DNA from 3 places in the Salinicoccus jeotgali genome. Region 2 is predicted to be linked to each of the others. Evidence: a T-box and tRNA genes for the amino acid it is inferred to sense, from the RefSeq annotation. Region 2 holds a T-box; the other regions hold tRNA genes.
What was found. A T-box is a leader RNA that pairs with one kind of tRNA and senses whether it is charged. The one in region 2 lies ahead of ACZ43I_RS06700 (valine--tRNA ligase), so its partner is inferred to be a tRNA-Val.
Positions count from the first base shown of each region.

Region 1 (7,061 bases), 870 kb from region 2:
CGCAAGCGGCGGCATCCGGAACAAAGAAGACCTCGACGCGCTTGAGGCGATGGGCATCCATAACGCCATCGTCGGCAAGGCGAGCCACAATGATGACTTCTGGAGGGATATCACATGATTAAAAAACGTATCATCCCCTGTCTCGATGTGACAGAGAGACGGGTCGTCAAAGGGATAAACTTCGTCGGGCTGCGGGATATCGGGGACCCGGTTGAGCTCGCCACCCGTTACAATGAAGCCGGGGCCGATGAGCTCGTCTTCCTCGATATTTCAAAGACCCAGAAGGGCCATGATCTGATGCTTGACGTCATCAGGAATACAGCCGAAACACTCTTCATCCCCCTTACTATAGGCGGCGGCATTTCATCCGTTTCAGATATACGCGATCTTCTGAATGCAGGGGCCGACAAAGTCAGCATCAATTCCGCGGCAATCAAAAATCCGCAGCTGATAGAAGAAGCCAGCCGGATGTTCGGCAGCCAGTGCATCTGTGTCGCCGTCGATGTGAAATACGATGCTGAAGCTGGGGATTATTTCGTCCATACCCATGGAGGGTCCGTAAAGACTGAAATTCCGGCATTCGAGTGGATTGCGCAATGTGAATCACTCGGCGCCGGGGAACTGCTGATCACGAGCATCGACCATGACGGGGTGAAGGAAGGATTCGACATCGATTTTCTGACCAAGGCCAATGAATCAGTCCAGATCCCGATCATTGCGAGCGGAGGCGCCGGCAACCCGGAACATTTCATAGAACTCTTCAATGAGACGGATGTTTCTGCAGGGTTGGCCGCTTCCATCTTCCATAATGAAGAAGTAGAAATTGAAGATCTGAAACAAAAATTGAAGGCGAGCGATATAGAGGTGAGGATTATATGAAACCGGATTTCGAAAAGGGGGGCGGCCTCCTATCCGCCATTCTGCAGGACGCACATACAGGGCAGGTGCTGATGAATGGCTTTATGGACGAAACTGCATACCAGAAGACTCTCGAAGAAGGAATGGTCTGTTTCTACTCGAGGTCGAAGGGGCGCCTGTGGAAAAAAGGCGAGACGAGTGGCAATGTCCAGATTGTCAAAAGCATGGCACTCGATTGCGACTCGGATGCCCTGCTCATCCAGGTCGAACCAAAAGGGCCGACTTGCCACCTCGGCAGTCAAAGCTGCTTCGGGGATACGCATTTCAACCTGCAGACGCTGGATCGGATAGTTGGACGCAAGGTGGAAGCGCCTGAAGCAGGGTCATACACCAAATACCTCATTGAGGAAGGCACGGATAAGATCCTGAAGAAGTGTGGGGAAGAAATGACGGAAGTCGTCATCGCTGCAAAAAATAGCGATAGGGATGAGCTGATCGACGAGACGAGCGATCTGCTTTATCATACGCTTGTGCTTTTGAAAAATCAGGGTGTTTCCCTCAAAGAAGTGGAGGATAACCTGAAGCTCCGGCACGGCCAGGACCTCACCTATAAAGTGCGCGGGGAGATAGATGAATGGTAATGGAAAAAGCCTCTGACGAGAAGTCAGAGGCTTTTCCAGTGAGTAGGCACAGACCTTCAAATAAAGGGGCTGGTTCAAGTTTAAAAGCGCCGGAGACAAATCCTCCAACCCCTCTATACTTCTACGCTACGTGGCCCCAGATCGATTCTGGAAGGCAACATTCTACCATCCACGCTCCTGCATACGTTCTTCAGCGGACAGTTGCTTGATGTCGAGCCCTTTCATCGCTGTACCCAGTTCTTTTGAAAGCTGGCCGATCAGTTCATAATCCTGATAGTTTGCGGTCGCCTGCACAATGGCTCTGGCGAATTTCTCAGGCTGGTCCGATTTGAATATGCCGGAGCCGACAAATACGCCGTCTGCGCCCAGCTCCATCATCAGCGCAGCATCTTGAGGCGTGGCCACACCGCCGGCTGCGAAGTTGGTGACCGGCAGCCTGCCCGCCTCTTTTATCTGCTTAAGGATTTCATAGGGCGCACCGTGGTTCTTCGCTTCCGTCATCAGCTCATCATCACTCATGACGCTGATTTCACGGACTTGTCGGCTGACCATGCGCAGATGTCTGACGGCTTCTACAATGTTGCCGGTGCCCGGCTCACCCTTCGTCCTGAGCATCGAGGCACCTTCTCCGATACGCCTTGCGGCTTCTCCAATATCGCGGCAACCACATACGAACGGTACTGAATAATCATCTTTCTTCAAGTGGAACACTTCGTCTGCCGGCGTCAGTACTTCAGACTCGTCTATATAGTCGATCCCCATGGCTTCAAGGACCCTTGCTTCTGTGATATGGCCAATCCTGCACTTCGCCATTACCGGTATCGACACTGCATCGACGACTTGTTCGACGATCCCCGGGTCGCATGCCCTCGCTACGCCTCCGGCTGCACGGATATCGGACGGTACACGCTCTAGCGCCATAACCGCTACAGCGCCCGCGGCTTCGGCTATTCTTGCCTGCTCTGCATTGACGACGTCCATGATGACCCCGCCTTTTTGTATCTCGAGTTTGTTCCTGCTGCTGTCAGTTTGAATTTGTGGCATATGTAATGACTCCCCCTAAATTGATTTTCCATTAATTTAGTATAAAATTAAATCTGATCACTTATAAGTGCCACATTAAAACAAATTCAGGGGGTCAGATTATGCTTATCAATTTGGATAAAACCGCATGCCAACCACTTTTTGAACAGCTCTACACCATTATCAAATCCCAGATTCTAAACGGAGATCGTGGTGCCGATGAGAAGTTACCGAGCAAACGGCAGCTACAGGAGGACTTGTCGGTCAGCCAGACCACGATCGAACATGCCTACCACCTCCTGGTGGATGAAGACTTGATCTACAGCAAGGAAAAGAGCGGCTATTATGTATCAGCGATTGAACAGCTCAAGCAAACTGACACCCCGAGTGTGCCCCATATTGAGCGCCCCCGAAAAAAAGAATACCGGCTGCCGCTCGGCACCATCGATACGTCCCTTGTCCAAAGTGATGCTCTGAAGCAGATCGCACGGGAGATATACTCGGACGCCGAACTTTTGAATAAAGGTGAAGACAGCGGTGAATCCCGACTGAAGGCCCAGATACAGAAATACCTCCACCTGAACCGGGGGGTGACATGCTCCATCGACCAGATATTCATCGGCCCGTCGACAGAGTTCCTCCTCGAGCAGGTGCTCTATCTGCTCAAATACCCGCGTATGACGATTGAAGACCCGGGCTATCCTGTAATACAGAAAGTGCTGGAGAAATATGACGGCGGGATGGATCCCGCCCGGGTCTTTGGGGATGGTATAGATATTAATCAGGTGGCGGCCTATGGCAATCCTGTAGTGCATGTGACGCCTTCCCACCAATTTCCGAGCGGTGCGGTGATGTCGCTTAAAAAGCGCATCCAATTGCTCAACTATGCAGGGGACGAAGGCCATTACATCATAGAGGACGACTACGATAGTGAATTCCGCTATACAGGGCGGCCCCTCCCTTCACTGCAGGGGTTGGATCAGAACGACCGCACCATCTATATGAGCACTTTTTCCAAATCACTCTACCCTTCTCTGCGGCTGTCGTGCATGGTACTGCCACCAACGCTTGCAGAACTCTACTATAAAAGAGAGATGTCATGCAATGTGCCGCGGCAGAACCAGCATATCGTCGCGCGCTTCATGGAAGATGGCTACTTCAACCGTCACATCAACCGCATGAGAAAAGTCTATAAGAAGAAGATGGAAGAGATCACCAGCTGGGTACGCACCCATTACGCCGTCCACATCGAGGGGGAGCATACAGGAATGCACTTCATCCTCAAGCTCAAAGGCAAAAATATAAAAGACCAGGCCATAAAGCATGGGCTGGTCCACGGTGACGCCTATTCATATTCGAATCATCTGACCGACTCGGTCGTAATCGGTATCGGGGAAAAGGACAGTAATGAAATCATCAGCATCCTAAAGGCCTTCCTGGAAGATTGCGCGCGCTTATAATGCGGTACCTTTTAGGCCAAAAATAAAAGAGACATGAAATCCTCCATGTCTCTTGAGTGGGCCTAGGTGGACTCGAACCACCGACCTCACGCTTATCAGGCGTGCGCTCTAACCAACTGAGCTATAGGCCCCCGGTATATGTAATTGAAATATGGAGACTAGCGGGATCGAACCGCTGACCTCCTGCGTGCAAAGCAGGCGCTCTCCCAGCTGAGCTAAGCCCCCATGATATGATGAATCTAAAAGAGTCGGGAAGACAGGAATCGAACCTGCGACCCCTTGGTCCCAAACCAAGTGCTCTACCAAGCTGAGCTACTTCCCGTGGTTGCTGAGCGCGCCCGAGAGGATTCGAACCCCTAGCCTCCTGATCCGTAGTCAAGCGCTCTATCCAATTGAGCTACGGGCGCATAAGCAAAAAAAATAAAACGGCATAACCGCTTAATAAAAAATGGAGCGGAAGACGGGATTCGAACCCGCGACCCCCACCTTGGCAAGGTGGTGTTCTACCACTGAACTACTTCCGCAAATAAGTTTAACAGATATTACTTTATCAATTAATTCCCGGTACGTCAAGAGTAAAATGGTGCCGCCCAGAGGAATCGAACCCCCAACCTACTGATTACAAGTCAGTTGCTCTGCCAATTGAGCTAGAGCGGCTGAGTATGGACTTAAATGGTGGAGAATGACGGGTTCGAACCGCCGACCCTCTGCTTGTAAGGCAGATGCTCTCCCAGCTGAGCTAATTCTCCTAGATGATCATTTCACCATCAACCTTTTCCATCATACTCCATTTAGCATCATAAAGTCAACCTCCTTTACATTTTTAATGGAATAAAAATACACTCCAGAGTTTACTGGAGTGTATCCCATTACTATTTCTGTCTCATATAAGGGAATAGCAGGACATCCCGGATGGATGCAGAATCGGTCAGCAGCATTACCAGGCGGTCTATGCCGATGCCAAGCCCTCCTGTAGGCGGCATGCCGTATTCAAGCGATTCCAGGAAGTCTTCATCCATATCATGCGCTTCATCGTTGCCCGCTTCTTTCTCTGCAACTTGAGCTTCAAAGCGCCTTCTCTGATCGATCGGGTCGTTGAGTTCCGTGAATGCATTGGCGTGCTCGCGTCCGACGATGAACAGCTCGAAGCGGTCTGTAAACCTTGGATCGTCGGTGTTCTGTTTAGCCAGTGGTGAAATCTCAACCGGATGGCCGTAGACAAATGTCGGTTGAATGAGCGTCTCTTCCACTTTCTGTTCAAAGAACTCGTTCAATATGTGACCATACTGCATATTGTCACGCACTTCAATGCCGTGCTCTTTGGCGAGTGCGTGGGCTTTTTCATCAGATTCTACACTGTAGAAGTCAACGCCCGTCTTCTCTTTGACCGCCTCGACCATGTGCACCCGTTTCCATCTTGGTGTCAGATCGATTTCTTCACCACCATATTCGACGACTGTCGTGCCATTGATATTTTTGGCGATATGGGCAACCATCTCTTCCGTAAGATCCATAATATCATTGAAATCTGCATATGCTTCATACAATTCAATCATCGTGAATTCCGGGTTGTGGCGCGTTGAAATGCCTTCATTCCTGAACACACGGCCGATTTCGTAGACTTTTTCGAGGCCTCCAACAATCAGGCGCTTCAGATGCAGTTCAATTGCGATACGCATGAACAGTTCCATATCAAGAGCGTTGTGGTGCGTCACGAAAGGCCGTGCCTGTGCCCCACCTGCAATCGTGTGCATCATCGGTGTCTCGACTTCAAGGAAATTGCGCTGATTCAGATAGTTGCGCATTTCCTGGATGATCTTACTGCGTTTGATGAACGTCTCTTTTGAGTCTTCACTTGTAATCAGATCGAGGTAGCGTCTGCGGTAACGCTCTTCAACATCTTTTAGGCCATGGTACTTGTCAGGCAATGGGCGCAGCGCCTTAGTCAGCAGTGTAAACTCCTGTGCCTTGACGGATAGTTCTCCCGTGTTGGTCTTGAACATCACACCTTTGACCCCGACTATATCTCCAAGGTCAGCCTGCTGCCATATTTCAAAATCGGCTTCACCCACCTGATCCTTCCTGACATAGATCTGGATCTGGCCGTTGATGTCCTGGATATGCGCAAATCCGGCTTTACCTTTACCACGCTTGGTCATCAGGCGTCCTGCGATCATCGTTTCAGATTGGTCTTCCTTTTCAGCAAGCTCTTCTTTAGAGAATGCATCCCATTCTTCCTTCAGATCACTTGAGTATGCCTTACGTTCGTATTTCGATCCGAATGGATCCATGCCAAGATCGATAAGCTGCTGCATTTTTTCTCTTCTGACGTTTATCTGGTCGTTTATTTCTTCACTCACAGTTTCTCTCTCCTATACTATCAATTCTGTATTGTTTGCCTGATGTTCCGCTACGAATTCATCGAGCACTGCAACAAGCTGGGATCTCGTTTCAGATTGATTGATCCCTTTCCTTATCCGGCCATTGCCCTTTATATTCTTCATATACCAAGAAGCATGTTTGCGCATCTCCATAAGTGCCACCTTTTCACCTTTAAGGTCGATCAGACGGTCCATATGCAGTTTAAGTACATCCATCTTCTCTTTCAGATCGGGTTCCCCGATGAGTTCACCTGTTTCCAAGTAATGCACCGTGCGGTAGATCATCCACGGGTTACCAAGCGCCTCACGGCCGATCATGACTGCGTCGACCCCTGTTTCATCGAGCATCTTCTGGGCCAGCTCCGGCGACGTGACATCGCCGTTGCCGATGACCGGGATGTCCACCGCCGCCTTGACCTGGCGGATGATTTCCCAATCCGCTTGCCCTTCGTACATCTGCTCGCGGGTACGCCCGTGCATCGTGATCGCAGCGGCGCCTGCTTTTTCGGCCATTCTTGCGTTCTCCACTGCATAAATATGCGCGCTATCCCATCCGATCCTCATTTTGACGGTCACCGGCTTGGAGACATTCTGGACGACAGCATTGACCATGTCATATATCTTCGGGGGATCGAGCAGCCAACGCGCACCTGCTTCGCACCGGATGATTTTAGAAACCGGGCACCCCATATTGATGT
Region 1 covers NZ_AP043830.1:2,203,881-2,210,941, forward strand. The annotation lists gene hisA (1-(5-phosphoribosyl)-5-[(5-phosphoribosylamino)methylideneamino]imidazole-4-carboxamide isomerase) at 1-118, shown strand, start outside; gene hisF (imidazole glycerol phosphate synthase subunit HisF) at 115-879, shown strand; gene hisIE (bifunctional phosphoribosyl-AMP cyclohydrolase/phosphoribosyl-ATP diphosphatase HisIE) at 876-1,499, shown strand; gene pdxS (pyridoxal 5'-phosphate synthase lyase subunit PdxS) at 1,662-2,543, opposite strand; gene pdxR (MocR-like pyridoxine biosynthesis transcription factor PdxR) at 2,645-3,982, shown strand; tRNA gene ACZ43I_RS11365 (tRNA-Ile) at 4,040-4,113, opposite strand; tRNA gene ACZ43I_RS11370 (tRNA-Ala) at 4,135-4,207, opposite strand; tRNA gene ACZ43I_RS11375 (tRNA-Pro) at 4,231-4,304, opposite strand; tRNA gene ACZ43I_RS11380 (tRNA-Arg) at 4,316-4,389, opposite strand; tRNA gene ACZ43I_RS11385 (tRNA-Gly) at 4,432-4,506, opposite strand; tRNA gene ACZ43I_RS11390 (tRNA-Thr) at 4,564-4,639, opposite strand; tRNA gene ACZ43I_RS11395 (tRNA-Val) at 4,656-4,731, opposite strand; gene lysS (lysine--tRNA ligase) at 4,855-6,342, opposite strand; gene dusB (tRNA dihydrouridine synthase DusB) at 6,355-7,061, opposite strand, start outside.
Region 1: it has a tRNA-Val gene. The T-box ahead of ACZ43I_RS06700 (valine--tRNA ligase) is inferred to sense a tRNA for this amino acid. The anticodon was not compared.

Region 2 (7,061 bases):
GGTGTGGCTACATTAGGTTTGCCTGATTCCCCAGGTGTGCCGGAAGGGACGGCAAAGAATACAGTTACGGTCCCGTACAATGATGAAGAGAGCTTAAAGATCGCTTTTGACAAGTTCGGTGACGACATTGCAGCGGTCATCATGGAGCCGGTAGCCGGTAATATGGGGGTAGTGCCTCCAAAAGATGGCTATTTGAAATTTGTGCGTGAACTTACAGAAGAGAATGGGACACTGCTTATCTTCGATGAAGTGATGACAGGATTCCGTGTCGGATATAACAGTGCTCAGGGTCATTACGGCATCAAGCCGGACCTTACATGCCTCGGTAAAGTGATTGGCGGGGGCCTCCCGGTAGGTGCCTATGGCGGACGCCGCGATATCATGGAACACATTGCACCAGTTGGTAATATCTATCAGGCAGGGACGCTTTCAGGCAATCCGCTCGCTATGACGGCAGGGTTGGAAACATTGCGTCAACTGACGCCTGAGAGTTATGAGCATTTCAATAAACTGGGCGACATGCTCGAATCCGGCCTCAAGAAAGTCTTCAGCAAACATGACCTGCCTATAACTGTAAACCGCGCCGGATCCATGATTGGATTCTTCCTTACAGAAGGGCCTGTAGTGGATTTCGACAGCGCCAATACCAGCGATCTGAACCTGTTTAGGGAACTTTATCAAGAACTCCTCAAGGAAGGGGTCTATCTGCCACCTTCCCAATTTGAAGGAATGTTCCTCTCGACTAAACATACGCCAGAAGATATTGAGCGTACAATCGATGCCTTCTCGACAGCATTGGATCGATTGGCAACCAAATAGGCTTTTGCCAAAGCAGTATTTAAGTGTATAATGGAGTAAATTATATAATGTGGGGGGAATCACAAGTGGATAAAAAAGACGAACACGTCTCTGACAAAGATGTGAATATGAAGGGTGAAAGAGAAGAAGATCTGGTCTACATCGAAGGCCAGAACAGGGAAATGATCCAGAGGGAGACAGTCAATAAGAAAAATCCTCTTATGTGGATCATTCCAATCCTCATCGTCCTATTGATCATTCCATTGATTGTGAATCAGTTCAGCGGTGGTGGTTCTGAGGAAGAAGATGAGGAAGAAAGCGCTGCAATCATTCAGGAAGCGCCAGCAACTGGTGAAGCAGCAGTGCATTTTGAAGCGACTTCAGAGCAAGAGCTTATTTCAGAAGCAGACATGGCCAGCGTAGTGCAGCCATTCCAGGGAATGATTTCCGCTACATTTCCATCAACAGGCGCATTGACCGCGACCAGTTGAACCATGACCATGAGGGCACCCTGCCGGGAGGCAGGGTTTTCTTATGTCTGCGCCTATTGTAAAGGTTTCTGATTGATATAAAGGAGGGGACAGATGAAATATTTCTACCTCATACTGCTCTTCGTAATGGCAGCAGCAGTGTCTTCCATACTTCACTTCAGTGGCATGATCTTGCCTTGGCTTTTCGGTGCCATGATTGCTGCAATCTTGTTTCATCGCTTCGTAAACACGGAGTTTGCCTATCCGAAATGGTTGGGCAGTGCCGGACTGATAATCATAGGGGCTGAAATCGGTTCGACTTTCACAGAAGATACACTGATTGATATGGCCGATGATTATATGAATATCATTTTGCTTTCTGTTCTAATCGTCGCTTTGAGCCTGCTGCTTTCCCGGTTCTTCATGAAGTTGACCGGGTGTTCTTATGAAACGGCAGTGCTCGCTACAATTCCAGGTGCCTTATCGCAGATGATCGTCATGGCTGAGGAGGAGGAGAAAGCGGATCTTCTGCTAGTTACTTTAACTCAAATGTCCAGAATAGTTCTTGTGGTCATCATCGTCCCCTTCATTGCAAGTTTGGCACCGCACGGTAGTTCTGTCGGTATAAATGATGTGGCGGCGCCTTTATCGGAAATGCTCATCCCTGAAATGATCTGGATCATCGTTTTTGCGCCCTTGCTCATCTACATATTAGGGAGATTGAAATTCCCTGTACCCGTCATGATCGGGCCAATGATCGCAATATTGGTGTGGAATTTGACGACAGGCTACAGCTTTTCAGTCGATATAGAATTCCTATATGCCGCTCAACTTCTGTTCGGCCTTAGGATCGGCATGCAGATTTCAACGTTGGTCAATCAATTGAATACACGGATGATTGTTTCTATGATCATTCAAAATGTCCTTCTTATCTTCGGAACGATGATACTGGTGTTTTTATTTATAATCACTACGGATCATCAGTTTACAAATCTTTTCCTGAGTGCTGCGCCGGGGGGGATCGGCCAGATCATCATCGTGGCTGTTGAGATGGATGCTAACATCGCAATGATTTCAAGCTATCATATCTTCCGTATCTTCTTCATCCTGCTCATCATTGCACCCCTCATCAATTTCATGCTGAAACGCAACAGATACAGCGAGGACAGCTAAAGAACTTGACAGCTCCCAACCGTTGGAATACTATAAAACTAATGATATATAAAGAGTGCAGAAGAGTAGCGGTAAGCGGGAAATCCAGAGAACATGTGGTGCTGGAAACATGTCAAAACTTGCTGTGAAAGTAGTCTGCTTGCAATCAGTTCTGAATCGAGTAGGTGCTGACGTGTAATGAGCGTTAATCATTTCGAGTGCAGCCGTAGAGGTTGAATTTAGGTGGTACCACGGAGCTTCCGTCCTATTCAGGATGGAAGCTTTTTATTATGTCTTAAGGAGAGAATAATATGGAAATGTCGAAGAAATATAATCCACAAAAAGTGGAAGAAGGAAAATATGAAAAATGGGTGGAATCAGGATATTTTAAATCTGATGCAAATTCAGATAAACCACCATTTTCGATCGTCATCCCGCCACCGAATGTTACTGGCAAACTGCATCTAGGGCACGCCTGGGATACTACACTGCAAGATATAATCACACGGATGAAGCGTATGCAAGGCTATGAAGTCCTTTATCTGCCCGGCATGGATCATGCCGGAATAGCAACTCAGGCAAAAGTCGATGCGCGCCTACGTGAACAGGGCATCTCAAGACATGACATCGGCCGCGAGAAATTCCTTGAGCATGCTTGGGGATGGAAGGAAGAATATGCAGATTTCATCAGGAGCCAGTGGAAGAAGCTTGGTCTCGGGCTTGATTATGATAAAGAACGTTTTACGATGGATGAGGGGCTTTCGAAAGCTGTCCGTAAAGTGTTTGTGGATATGTACAATAAAAATCTCATCTATCGCGGAGAATACATCATCAATTGGGATCCGGCCACTAAAACGGCACTCAGTGATATCGAAGTCATCCATAAGGAAGTGGAAGGCAATTTCTACCATGTCCGTTACCCACTGCCTGACGGAAATCATCTAGAAATTGCTACGACACGTCCAGAAACGATGCTTGGTGATACCGCAATTGTGGTCCATCCAGAAGATGAACGCTACAAAGAGTACATCGGCCAATCCGTAACTTTGCCGATCGTCGGTCGTGAATTGCCGATTATAAGTGACTCCTATGTGGATATGGAGTTTGGTACGGGCGTAATGAAAGTGACACCTGCACATGATCCAAATGACTTCACCCTCGGGGAAAAACATAATCTTGAGCGCATCAATGTAATGAATGAGGATGGCTCGATGAATGAACTTGCGGGGAAATACGAAGGTATTGACCGTTTTGAATGCCGTAAAGCTTTGGTGGCAGACCTCGAATCCGAAGGTTATCTGATAAAAGTGGAACCGCATATGCACTCTGTGGGCCATTCCGAAAGAAGCGGCGCAGTTGTAGAGCCGTATTTGTCGACGCAATGGTTCGTGAAGATGGACACACTGGCAAAAAATAGCCTGGATAACCAGGATACCGATGAGGCCATTCAATTTGTACCGGAGCGGTTCGATGCAACATTCAGACGGTGGATGGGCGACATCCGGGACTGGGTGATATCGAGGCAGCTGTGGTGGGGCCATCAGATTCCAGCCTGGTACCATAATGACACCGGAGAAATTTATGTCGGCATGACGCCTCCTGAAAATCTTGGGGATTGGACCCAGGATGAAGATGTCCTGGACACATGGTTCTCCAGTGCCCTATGGCCGTTTTCGACGATGGGATGGCCGGAAGAAACTGATGATCTGAAGAAATTCTTCCCGACCAACGTACTGGTAACAGGTTACGACATCATATTCTTCTGGGTAGCACGCATGATTTTCTCTTCGCTGGAACACACCGGAGAAAAGCCATTTGATGATGTGCTCCTCCATGGTCTTGTAAGGGATGAACAGAACCGCAAGATGTCCAAGTCACTTGGAAATGGTGTTGACCCAATGGATGTCATCGAAAATTACGGTGTCGATGCATTGCGTTATTTCCTCTCCACTGGATCGACGCCGGGACAGGATCTCAGATATTCTGATGAAAAAGTCGAGTCCGTCTGGAATTTCATCAATAAAATATGGAATGCGTCACGATTTGCACTTATGAACATTGGTGAAGACTTCAAGATGCAGGATATAGATCTCGAAGGGGATAAATCACTTGCAGATGAATGGATTCTTACGCGCTTGAATGAAACGATCTCTGACGTCACGCGTCTCTCTGAACAATATGAATTCGGGGAAGTGGGGCGCATCCTCTATAATTTCATATGGGACGAATTCTGCGACTGGTATATTGAAATGGCGAAAGTACCAATGACTGAAGGATCAGACAGTGAAAAGGCGATGACCCGCTCTGTCTTGCTGCACACTTTAGACAGCATGTTGAAAATGCTGCACCCATTCATGCCATTCGTTACAGAAGAGATATACCAAACCATCGACAATGATCGTTCGATTGTTGTAAGCGACTGGCCTGAGGCGGCCCCTGCACTAAGCAACCCGACATCGAAGAATGCTATGGCACTTCTGGTTGACATCATAAAATCCATCCGTCACACACGGAATGATGTAAACACTCCACTGTCGAAGCCAATCGACATCCTCATTGAAGTAAAAGACGAATCAAGGCTTGAAATTATAGAATCCAACCGCCACTACATTGAACGTTTCTGCAATCCGGAAACATTGGAGATCTCATCACATATCGCTGCAGATGATGATGTCAAAACCGATGTGGTGAATGGAGCCACTGTAATTCTGCCATTATCTGGATTGATTGATATGGAAGAGGAAATCGAGAGGCTTACAAATGAGTTGAAGCGTCTGGAAGGCGAACTGAAACGCGTTGAAGGCAAGCTTGGCAATGAGAAATTCGTCCAAAATGCGCCGGCTGCAGTAGTCGAAAAAGAAAAGGAAAAACAGCAGAACTACCAGGCACAGTACGATGAGGTAGAAGAAAGGTTGAATAACCTGAAAAGAAAGGGATAAGTGATGGAATATCAAGAAGGATTGAATTGGATCCATGATAGGATGAAGTTCGGCATCAAACCGGGTGTAAAACGCATGGAATGGATGCTTAAACAGCTTGATAATCCTGAACGGAACATCAATGGGATCCATATAGTGGGAACGAATGGTAAAGGATCCACTGTGGCCTATATGCGGAATGCCTTAAACCGCAATGGTTACTCTGTGGGGACTTTCACTTCCCCCTACATCGAAACATTCAATGAACGAATATCAATCAACGGCCATCCAATTACCGATGAACAGCTTGTTGAACTGATCGAAATAGTGAAGCCCATAAGCGAAGAATTGGAAAGAGAAACCGATCTTGGTACTGCGACTGAGTTTGAAATCATTACGACGATGATGTTCGTCCATTTCGGTACCATTCAACCAGTCGATTATGTACTTGTTGAAGCAGGACTCGGTGCGAAAAAAGATTCTACGAACGTATTCAATCCCATTCTGACAGTGTTGACAAGCATAGGCCTTGATCATACCGCCATCTTGGGAGATACATTGCTTGATATCACAAAAGATAAAAGTGGTGTGATAAAGCCAGGGGTTCCTTTAGTCTTCAGTATCAAAGATGATGTTTCCAGGGATTATATCCATAAAATCCTTGAAGAGAACGATTCAAAAGGGATCGAATTGAATCGGGATATCATCCTCATCCCCGAAAACGGCGAGTTCCAATTCCAGTACGGGCACTATGATTTCCAGGACCTCAAGTTGAGCATGCCAGGCAGGCACCAGAAGGAGAATGCCTCCCTTGCGATTGCAGCACTCATTGAACTATACGAAAGGAACCAGGTCAATATCGACTGCAATCTGTTGATACAAGGTATTGAAGAGACGGTTTGGCCAGGCAGGATAGAAGTGGCGTCGACCGAACCTTTAATCATTTTGGATGGTGCCCACAACAATGAGGCCGTCGATGCATTGGTGAATACTATGGCGAAGGAATATCCGAATAGGGATATCACTGTCCTGTTTTCTGCAATAGAAGGTAAGCCGATCGATACGATGATCGAAAAACTGGAATCGATTGCTGATTCCTTCAACGTCACTGAATTCGATTTTCCAAAAGCCTTGGATAAAGAGACGGTATTCGAGAAAGTCCAGCATCCGGTAAAGGCCGTGGTTGACGACTATAAAGCATTTCTGGACACGTTTGATGGAGATATACTGCTTGTTACCGGCAGTTTGTACTTCATCAGCGAAGTTAAGCAGAAGTTAAACAAAAACGACGATAATCAATGATTATCGTCGTTTTTGTTTAGAAAGGTCCGTAATTAATCCATAGACTGATGACCATGAAAAGGGCACTTGCCACCACCCAACTCAACATGATGGGCCAAACGAACCTCAACCATTTCTCATAGGGGATGTTCGCGATGCTTAAACCGGCCATCAAAATCGCGGACGTTGGAAATAAGTAGTTGGAAAGCCCGTCGCCCATCTGGAAGGCAAGGACAACCGACTGTCTGGAGATGCCTACGATATCCCCAATCGGTGCCATCAGCGGGATGGTCGTAGCTGCCTGTCCAGAGCCAGAAGGTATAAAGAAATTGAGAATGAATTGCGTGAGAAACATTCCAACTGCAGCAATTGTAGCCGGCAGCCCGTCCAAGACAGAGCTTACAGCATATATGACTGTATCGATGATGGTTCCATCTTCGAG
Region 2 covers NZ_AP043830.1:1,330,484-1,337,544, reverse strand. The annotation lists gene hemL (glutamate-1-semialdehyde 2,1-aminomutase) at 1-819, shown strand, start outside; gene ACZ43I_RS06710 (hypothetical protein) at 885-1,289, shown strand; gene ACZ43I_RS06705 (AbrB family transcriptional regulator) at 1,383-2,441, shown strand; T-box leader at 2,488-2,691, shown strand; gene ACZ43I_RS06700 (valine--tRNA ligase) at 2,732-5,359, shown strand; gene ACZ43I_RS06695 (bifunctional folylpolyglutamate synthase/dihydrofolate synthase) at 5,363-6,640, shown strand; gene ACZ43I_RS06690 (YfcC family protein) at 6,657-7,061, opposite strand, start outside.

Region 3 (7,061 bases), 1.0 Mb from region 2:
GCCATTATCCGGTGCTGGGACTTCATCCACCTTCTGATATTCTTTATCGATGAAATATTCAAACGAGGTATAGTCGCCCTGATCCACCTTCTGTTCATAATAAGAGATTTCGCGCAGTATTTCTACATCATTATACCGGAAATGGGAAACTTCCTGCATAAAATCATTGACTGAACAGTTCAACCGCTCACTCAGCTTAATCAAAACGTTTGTGGAAGGATGGACACTGCCCTTTTCAATAAGACTTAAATAGGTTCTGGAAATGATTCCCTCAGCCAATTCTTCTTGAGTCAGATTATTATTGTTGCGGATTTCCTTAATACGCTGTCCTATCATAAAGGCGCCCCCTCCACTTACTTAACAATTCCATCATATCAAATTGCCCTTTATGCAACAAATGTTACAAGTGTTATCAGTCAAATAAATGGATGTTTATTCCGTTGACATAACAATTTCACTTAATCATACTATAAACATACATTATAAGGGGTGTTAAATGTGAAAAAACTGCTTGTAATAGATAATCTTGCTCAATTAAAAAGTGTCAGTGATCCATTTCGCATCCAACTCCTCACAATGCTTGGAGAAAAACCAAAGACAGGACAGATGCTTGCTGATGAACTTGAGATTCCTCGTGCAAAAATTCATTACCATTTGAATGAACTGCTCAAAAATGGAATTATCCATGTTGTGAAGACAGAAGAGAAGAATAGTATTGTACAGAAGTTTTATGAACCCATCGCTAAAAAAGTAGTCCCTAATATAGATCTTCTTAAATATAGTTCAGATGAAAAGAAGAAGGATAGCATGTCCTATAACTTAAGAATTAAAGAAGATGATCTTAAATCCTTTAAAAAAGAGCTGAAAAAGTTCGTTAAAGATAGCTCAGTAAAAAAAGATACAAAAAACTCAAAAGACTACAAGGTCCAGATCATGCCCATAGGAGAAGAGTGAATACGGATTAAAAAACCTGTACCGGAATGAAGTGAAGCCCAAAATTGAACGTTTTGGATTCGCCTCAACACGGCTACAGGTTTTTTATCAATTAAAGTTGCTTTTTTCCAAATAGGCTTTCTGCAATCTTCACTGCTTTCTCTGCTGTTTTATTCTTCTCATCAAGTAGAGGGTTCACTTCCACCAAATCCATTGAGGTTATTCTCTCACTCTCATTCAGCATCTCCATAGCGAGCTGTGACTCAGAGAGCGATAATCCTCCATCTACTGGAGTACCCGTGCCCGGTGTTTCCAGTGGATCCAAGGCATCTACATCGACTGATAGGTGAATGCCATCTGTGCGTCCCTCCAAATGGACCAGAGCTTCCTTCATAACATTTTCTATGCCTTTAGCTCTGATGTCACCCATTGTAAATGTCAATATATCATTCTCTTTAATATATAATTTTTCACCTTCATCCAGATCTCTCATACCTATAAGCACTACATTTTGCGGTTTTACCTTTATACCCCGATTGTAGAGATTGACCAAATCCTCGTCTCCCACTCCGCATGATATACCCAATGGCATCCCGTGGATGTTACCAGAAGGTGATGTACGGCTATCATTGAGGTCACCGTGCGCATCGTACCAAATGACTCCCAAATCTTCATAGTGCTTGCTTATGCCTGCTAAAGAACCAATCGATAAAGAATGATCTCCTCCAAGTATCAAAGGAAAATGTCCTGAAGAAACTGTGTTGTCAACTTCAGCCGCAAGCTCAAGGCTGAAATCCATCACCTCTTTATAATTTAATAGATTCGTTTCATTCTTAACAGAATGATTGGAAGCATTAACCCGATACTTGCTTCGTATATCCCCCGCGTCAGTAACAGTGTAACCTAACGAATAGAGCGCTTTATCAAGACCTGCATATCGTATTGCGTCCGGCCCAAGATCTACTCCCAACCTTGGTTGTCCGAATGTTGTCGCTGCACCGATAATATGTATATTCTGATTCATAACTATCCCCTTTTCAGTTAATTCTCACAACATACATAATATACAACATCGGATTTTTATGCAAATATAAATAATATTCCGCATAAAACATAAAAAAAAAAGACACTTTCGATTAGAAAGTGTCTTAATGATGAGCCATAGAGGATTCGAACCTCTGACCCTCTGATTAAAAGTCAGATGCTCTACCAACTGAGCTAATGGCTCATGGCTGGGCTGACAGGATTCGAACCTGTGCATGACGGTACCAAAAACCGTTGCCTTACCGCTTGGCGACAGCCCAATAATGAAATGGAGGAGGGCAGATTCGAACTGCCGAACCCGAAGGAGCGGATTTACAGTCCGCCGCGTTTAGCCACTTCGCTACTCCTCCGTAATGGAGAATGACGGGTTCGAACCGCCGACCCTCTGCTTGTAAGGCAGATGCTCTCCCAGCTGAGCTAATTCTCCTGAAGATAAATGACCCGTACGGGACTCGAACCCGTGTTACCGCCGTGAAAGGGCGGTGTCTTAACCGCTTGACCAACGGGCCAGAATAAATTTTATTTAAAACAAAAAAATGGCTCCACAGGTAGGATTCGAACCTACGACCGATCGGTTAACAGCCGATAGCTCTACCACTGAGCTACTGTGGATCAATCTATAAATTGCCCGGCGGCGTCCTACTCTCACGGGACGTCAGTCCAACTACCATCGGCGCTGGAGAGCTTAACTGCTGTGTTCGGCATGGGAACAGGTGGGGCCTCTCCGCGATTGCCACCGGACAATATGGCATGCTTGAATGCCCCTTGGACATTCAAAACCGGATAGAAGCAATGCGTTTGCGTAGTAAACCATACACGGTTTTCTTCATTTGAATAAGTCATCGATCGATTAGTATTCGTCCGCTCAATGTGTCGCCACACTTACACGCCGAACCTATCTACCTCATCATCTCTGAGGGATCTAATGGGGAAATCTCATCTTGAGGGGGGCTTCATGCTTAGATGCTTTCAGCACTTATCCCGACCATACATAGCTACCCAGCGATGCCGTTGGCACGACAACTGGTACACCAGTGGTATGTCCATCCCGGTCCTCTCGTACTAAGGACAGCGCCTCTCAAATTTCCTACGCCCACGACGGATAGGGACCGAACTGTCTCACGACGTTCTGAACCCAGCTCGCGTACCGCTTTAATGGGCGAACAGCCCAACCCTTGGGACCGACTACAGCCCCAGGATGCGATGAGCCGACATCGAGGTGCCAAACCTCCCCGTCGATGTGAACTCTTGGGGGAGATAAGCCTGTTATCCCCGGGGTAGCTTTTATCCGTTGAGCGATGGCCCTTCCATGCGGAACCACCGGATCACTAAGTCCGTCTTTCGACCCTGCTCGACGTGTCTGTCTCGCAGTCAAGCTCCCTTATACCTTTACACTCTATGAATGATTTCCAACCATTCTGAGGGAACCTTTGAGCGCCTCCGTTACTCTTTAGGAGGCGACCGCCCCAGTCAAACTGTCCACCTGACACTGTCTCCCACCCGGATTACGGGTGCGGGTTAGAATCTCAACATCACCAGGGTGGTATCCCACCAGTGCCTCCACGTAGACTGGCGTCCACGCATCAACGGCTCCCACCTATCCTGTACAAGTGAGGTCGAGGTTCAATATCAGGCTACAGTAAAGCTCCACGGGGTCTTTCCGTCCTGTCGCGGGTAACCTGCATCTTCACAGGTACTATGATTTCACCGAGCCTCTCGTTGAGACAGTGCCCAAATCGTTACGCCTTTCGTGCGGGTCAGAACTTACCTGACAAGGAATTTCGCTACCTTAGGACCGTTATAGTTACGGCCGCCGTTTACTGGGGCTTCGATTCGCACCTTCGCTTACGCTGAGCGCTCCTCTTAACCTTCCAGCACCGGGCAGGCGTCAGCCCCTATACGTCACCTTTCGGTTTGGCAGAGACCTGTGTTTTTGATAAACAGTCGCTTGGGCCTATTCACTGCGGCTCATTTTCATGAGCACCCCTTCTCCCGAAGTTACGGGGTCATTTTGCCGAGTTCCTTAACGAGAGTTCGCTCGCTCACCTTAGAATTCTCTTCCCAACTACCTGTGTCGGTTTGCGGTACGGGCGGTAATGTATTCACTAGCGGGTTTTCTTGGCAGTGTGAACCCACAGCTTCGCCTACTATTTTCGGCTCCCCATCACATCTCGTCGTTACACAGGGCGGATTTGCCTACCCTGACGACTCGATGCTTGGACGTGCACTTCCTTCCGCACGCTCTGCTTCTCCTCCTGCGTCACCACATCGCTCAAACACACATCACCGGTACAGGAATTTCTACCTGTTATCCATCGCCTACGCAGTTTCGCCTCGGCTTAGGTCCCGACTAACCCAGAGCGGACGAGCCTTCCTCTGGAAACCTTAGTCGTTCGGTGGACGGGATTCTCACCCGTCTTTCGCTACTCACACCGGCATTCTCACTTCCGATCGCTCCACATGTCCTCACGATCATGCTTCTGTGCAATCGGAACGCTCTCCTACCATCAATATAATTGATCCACAGTTTCGGTAATATGTTTAGCCCCGGTACATTTTCGGCGCAGCGTCACTTGACTAGTGAGCTATTACGCACTCTTTAAATGATGGCTGCTTCTAAGCCAACATGCTAGTTGTCTGTGCAACGCCACATCCTTTTCCACTCAACATATATTTTGGGACCTTAACTGGTGGTCTGGGCTGTTTCCCTCTCGACAACGGACCTTATCACCCGCTGTCTGACTCCCGTGCATCACATAGGTGGCATTCGGAGTTTGTCTGAATTCGGTAACCCGGGATGGGCCCCTCGTCCAAACAGTGCTCTACCTCCACGATGCTAACACGAGGCTATACCTAAATATATTTCGGAGAGAACCAGCTATCTCCAGGTTCGATTGGAATTTCTCCGCTACCCACACCTCATCCGGTCACTTTTCAACGTAAGTCGGTTCGGCCCTCCATCCAGTGTTACCTGGACTTCAGCCTGGACATGGGTAGATCACCTGGTTTCGGGTCTGCAACCCCATACTAGACGCCCTATTCAGACTCGCTTTCGCTACGGCTCCACATTCGCTGCTTAACCTCGCATGCAATCACAACTCGCCGGTTCATTCTACAAAAGGCACGCCATCACCCATTAACGGGCTCTGACTACTTGTAAGCACACGGTTTCAGGTTCTATTTCACTCCCCTTCCGGGGTGCTTTTCACCTTTCCCTCACGGTACTGGTTCACTATCGGTCACCAAGAAGTATTTAGCCTTGGGAGATGGTCCTCCCAGTTTCCGACGGAATTTCTCGTGTTCCGCCGTACTCAGGATACACCGCCACAGATCAAAACTTCGCATACGGGACTGTTACCCCCTATGGTGCGACTTTCCAGTCGCTTCTGCTCGCTTCAATCTGCTTTTTCGGTGTCCTACAACCCCAGTCAAAGACTGGTTTGGGCTCTTCCCGTTTCGCTCGCCGCTACTCAGGGAATCGATTTTTCTTTCTCTTCCTCCGGGTACTAAGATGTTTCAGTTCCCCGGGTCTACCTCTCTCAGGCTATGTATTCACCTGAAAGTCGCACTAATGTGCGGGGTTCCCCCATTCGGAAATCTTTGGTTCAACGCTTACTTACAGCTCCCCAAAGCATATCGGTGTTGGTTCCGTCCTTCATCGGCTCTTGGTGCCAAGGCATCCACCGTGCGCCCTTCATTACTTAATCGCAATGAATTTGTGAGTGTGTCTTGCGACACAACGCGTGTTTTTATGAACTCTTCAGTTCTCGGTTTCTACGCTTGATTTCGGTTAAAATCATTTTTCGCATTGCTTCTATACGGTTTTCAATGTGCAAGGGTTGAATCGTCAATGAAGACCATTCAAAACTGAATACAATATGTCAATCGTTAATCCCGCCGTCCCAAAGGGACGTTCCGTTATATTCCTTAGAAAGGAGGTGATCCAGCCGCACCTTCCGATACGGCTACCTTGTTACGACTTCACCCCAGTCATCGGTCCCACCTTCGACGGCTGCCTCCATAAAGGTTGGCCCACCGGCTTCAGGTGTTACCGACTTCCGTGGTGTGACGGGCGGTGTGTACAAGACCCGGGAACGTATTCACCGTGGCATTCTGATCCACGATTACTAGCGATTCCAGCTTCATGGAGTCGAGTTGCAGACTCCAATCCGAACTGAGAACAGTTTTATGGGATTCGCTTGGCCTCGCGGCGTAGCTGCCCTTTGTAACCTGTCCATTGTAGCACGTGTGTAGCCCAAATCATAAGGGGCATGATGATTTGACGTCATCCCCACCTTCCTCCGGTTTGTCACCGGCAGTCTCACTAGAGTGCCCAACTGAATGCTGGCAACTAATGATAAGGGTTGCGCTCGTTGCGGGACTTAACCCAACATCTCACGACACGAGCTGACGACAACCATGCACCACCTGTCACTCTGCCCCGAAGGGAAGCCATGTCTCCATGGCGGTCAGAGGATGTCAAGATTTGGTAAGGTTCTTCGCGTTGCTTCGAATTAAACCACATGCTCCACCGCTTGTGCGGGTCCCCGTCAATTCCTTTGAGTTTCAGCCTTGCGGCCGTACTCCCCAGGCGGAGTGCTTAATGCGTTTGCTGCAGCACTAAGGGGCGGAAACCCCCTAACACTTAGCACTCATCGTTTACGGCGTGGACTACCAGGGTATCTAATCCTGTTTGATCCCCACGCTTTCGCACATCAGCGTCAGTTGCAGACCAGAGAGCCGCCTTCGCCACTGGTGTTCCTCCATATCTCTGCGCATTTCACCGCTACACATGGAATTCCACTCTCCTCTTCTGCACTCAAGTTCGCCAGTTTCCAATGACCCTCCCCGGTTGAGCCGGGGGCTTTCACATCAGACTTAACGAACCGCCTACGCGCGCTTTACGCCCAATAATTCCGGATAACGCTTGCCACCTACGTATTACCGCGGCTGCTGGCACGTAGTTAGCCGTGGCTTTCTGGTCAGGTACCGTCACCCGATGGACAGTTACTCCCACCGGCGTTCTTCCCTGACAACAGAGTTTTACGAGCCGAAACCCTTCTTCACTCACGCGGCGTTGCTCC
Region 3 covers NZ_AP043830.1:285,384-292,444, reverse strand. The annotation lists gene ACZ43I_RS01470 (helix-turn-helix domain-containing protein) at 1-336, opposite strand, end outside; gene ACZ43I_RS01465 (ArsR/SmtB family transcription factor) at 499-954, shown strand; gene rocF (arginase) at 1,046-1,957, opposite strand; tRNA gene ACZ43I_RS01455 (tRNA-Lys) at 2,089-2,161, opposite strand; tRNA gene ACZ43I_RS01450 (tRNA-Gln) at 2,163-2,237, opposite strand; tRNA gene ACZ43I_RS01445 (tRNA-Tyr) at 2,247-2,327, opposite strand; tRNA gene ACZ43I_RS01440 (tRNA-Val) at 2,332-2,404, opposite strand; tRNA gene ACZ43I_RS01435 (tRNA-Glu) at 2,415-2,486, opposite strand; tRNA gene ACZ43I_RS01430 (tRNA-Asn) at 2,515-2,589, opposite strand; rRNA gene rrf (5S ribosomal RNA) at 2,604-2,718, opposite strand; rRNA gene ACZ43I_RS01420 (23S ribosomal RNA) at 2,808-5,684, opposite strand; rRNA gene ACZ43I_RS01415 (16S ribosomal RNA) at 5,909-7,061, opposite strand, start outside.
Region 3: it has a tRNA-Val gene. The T-box ahead of ACZ43I_RS06700 (valine--tRNA ligase) is inferred to sense a tRNA for this amino acid. The anticodon was not compared.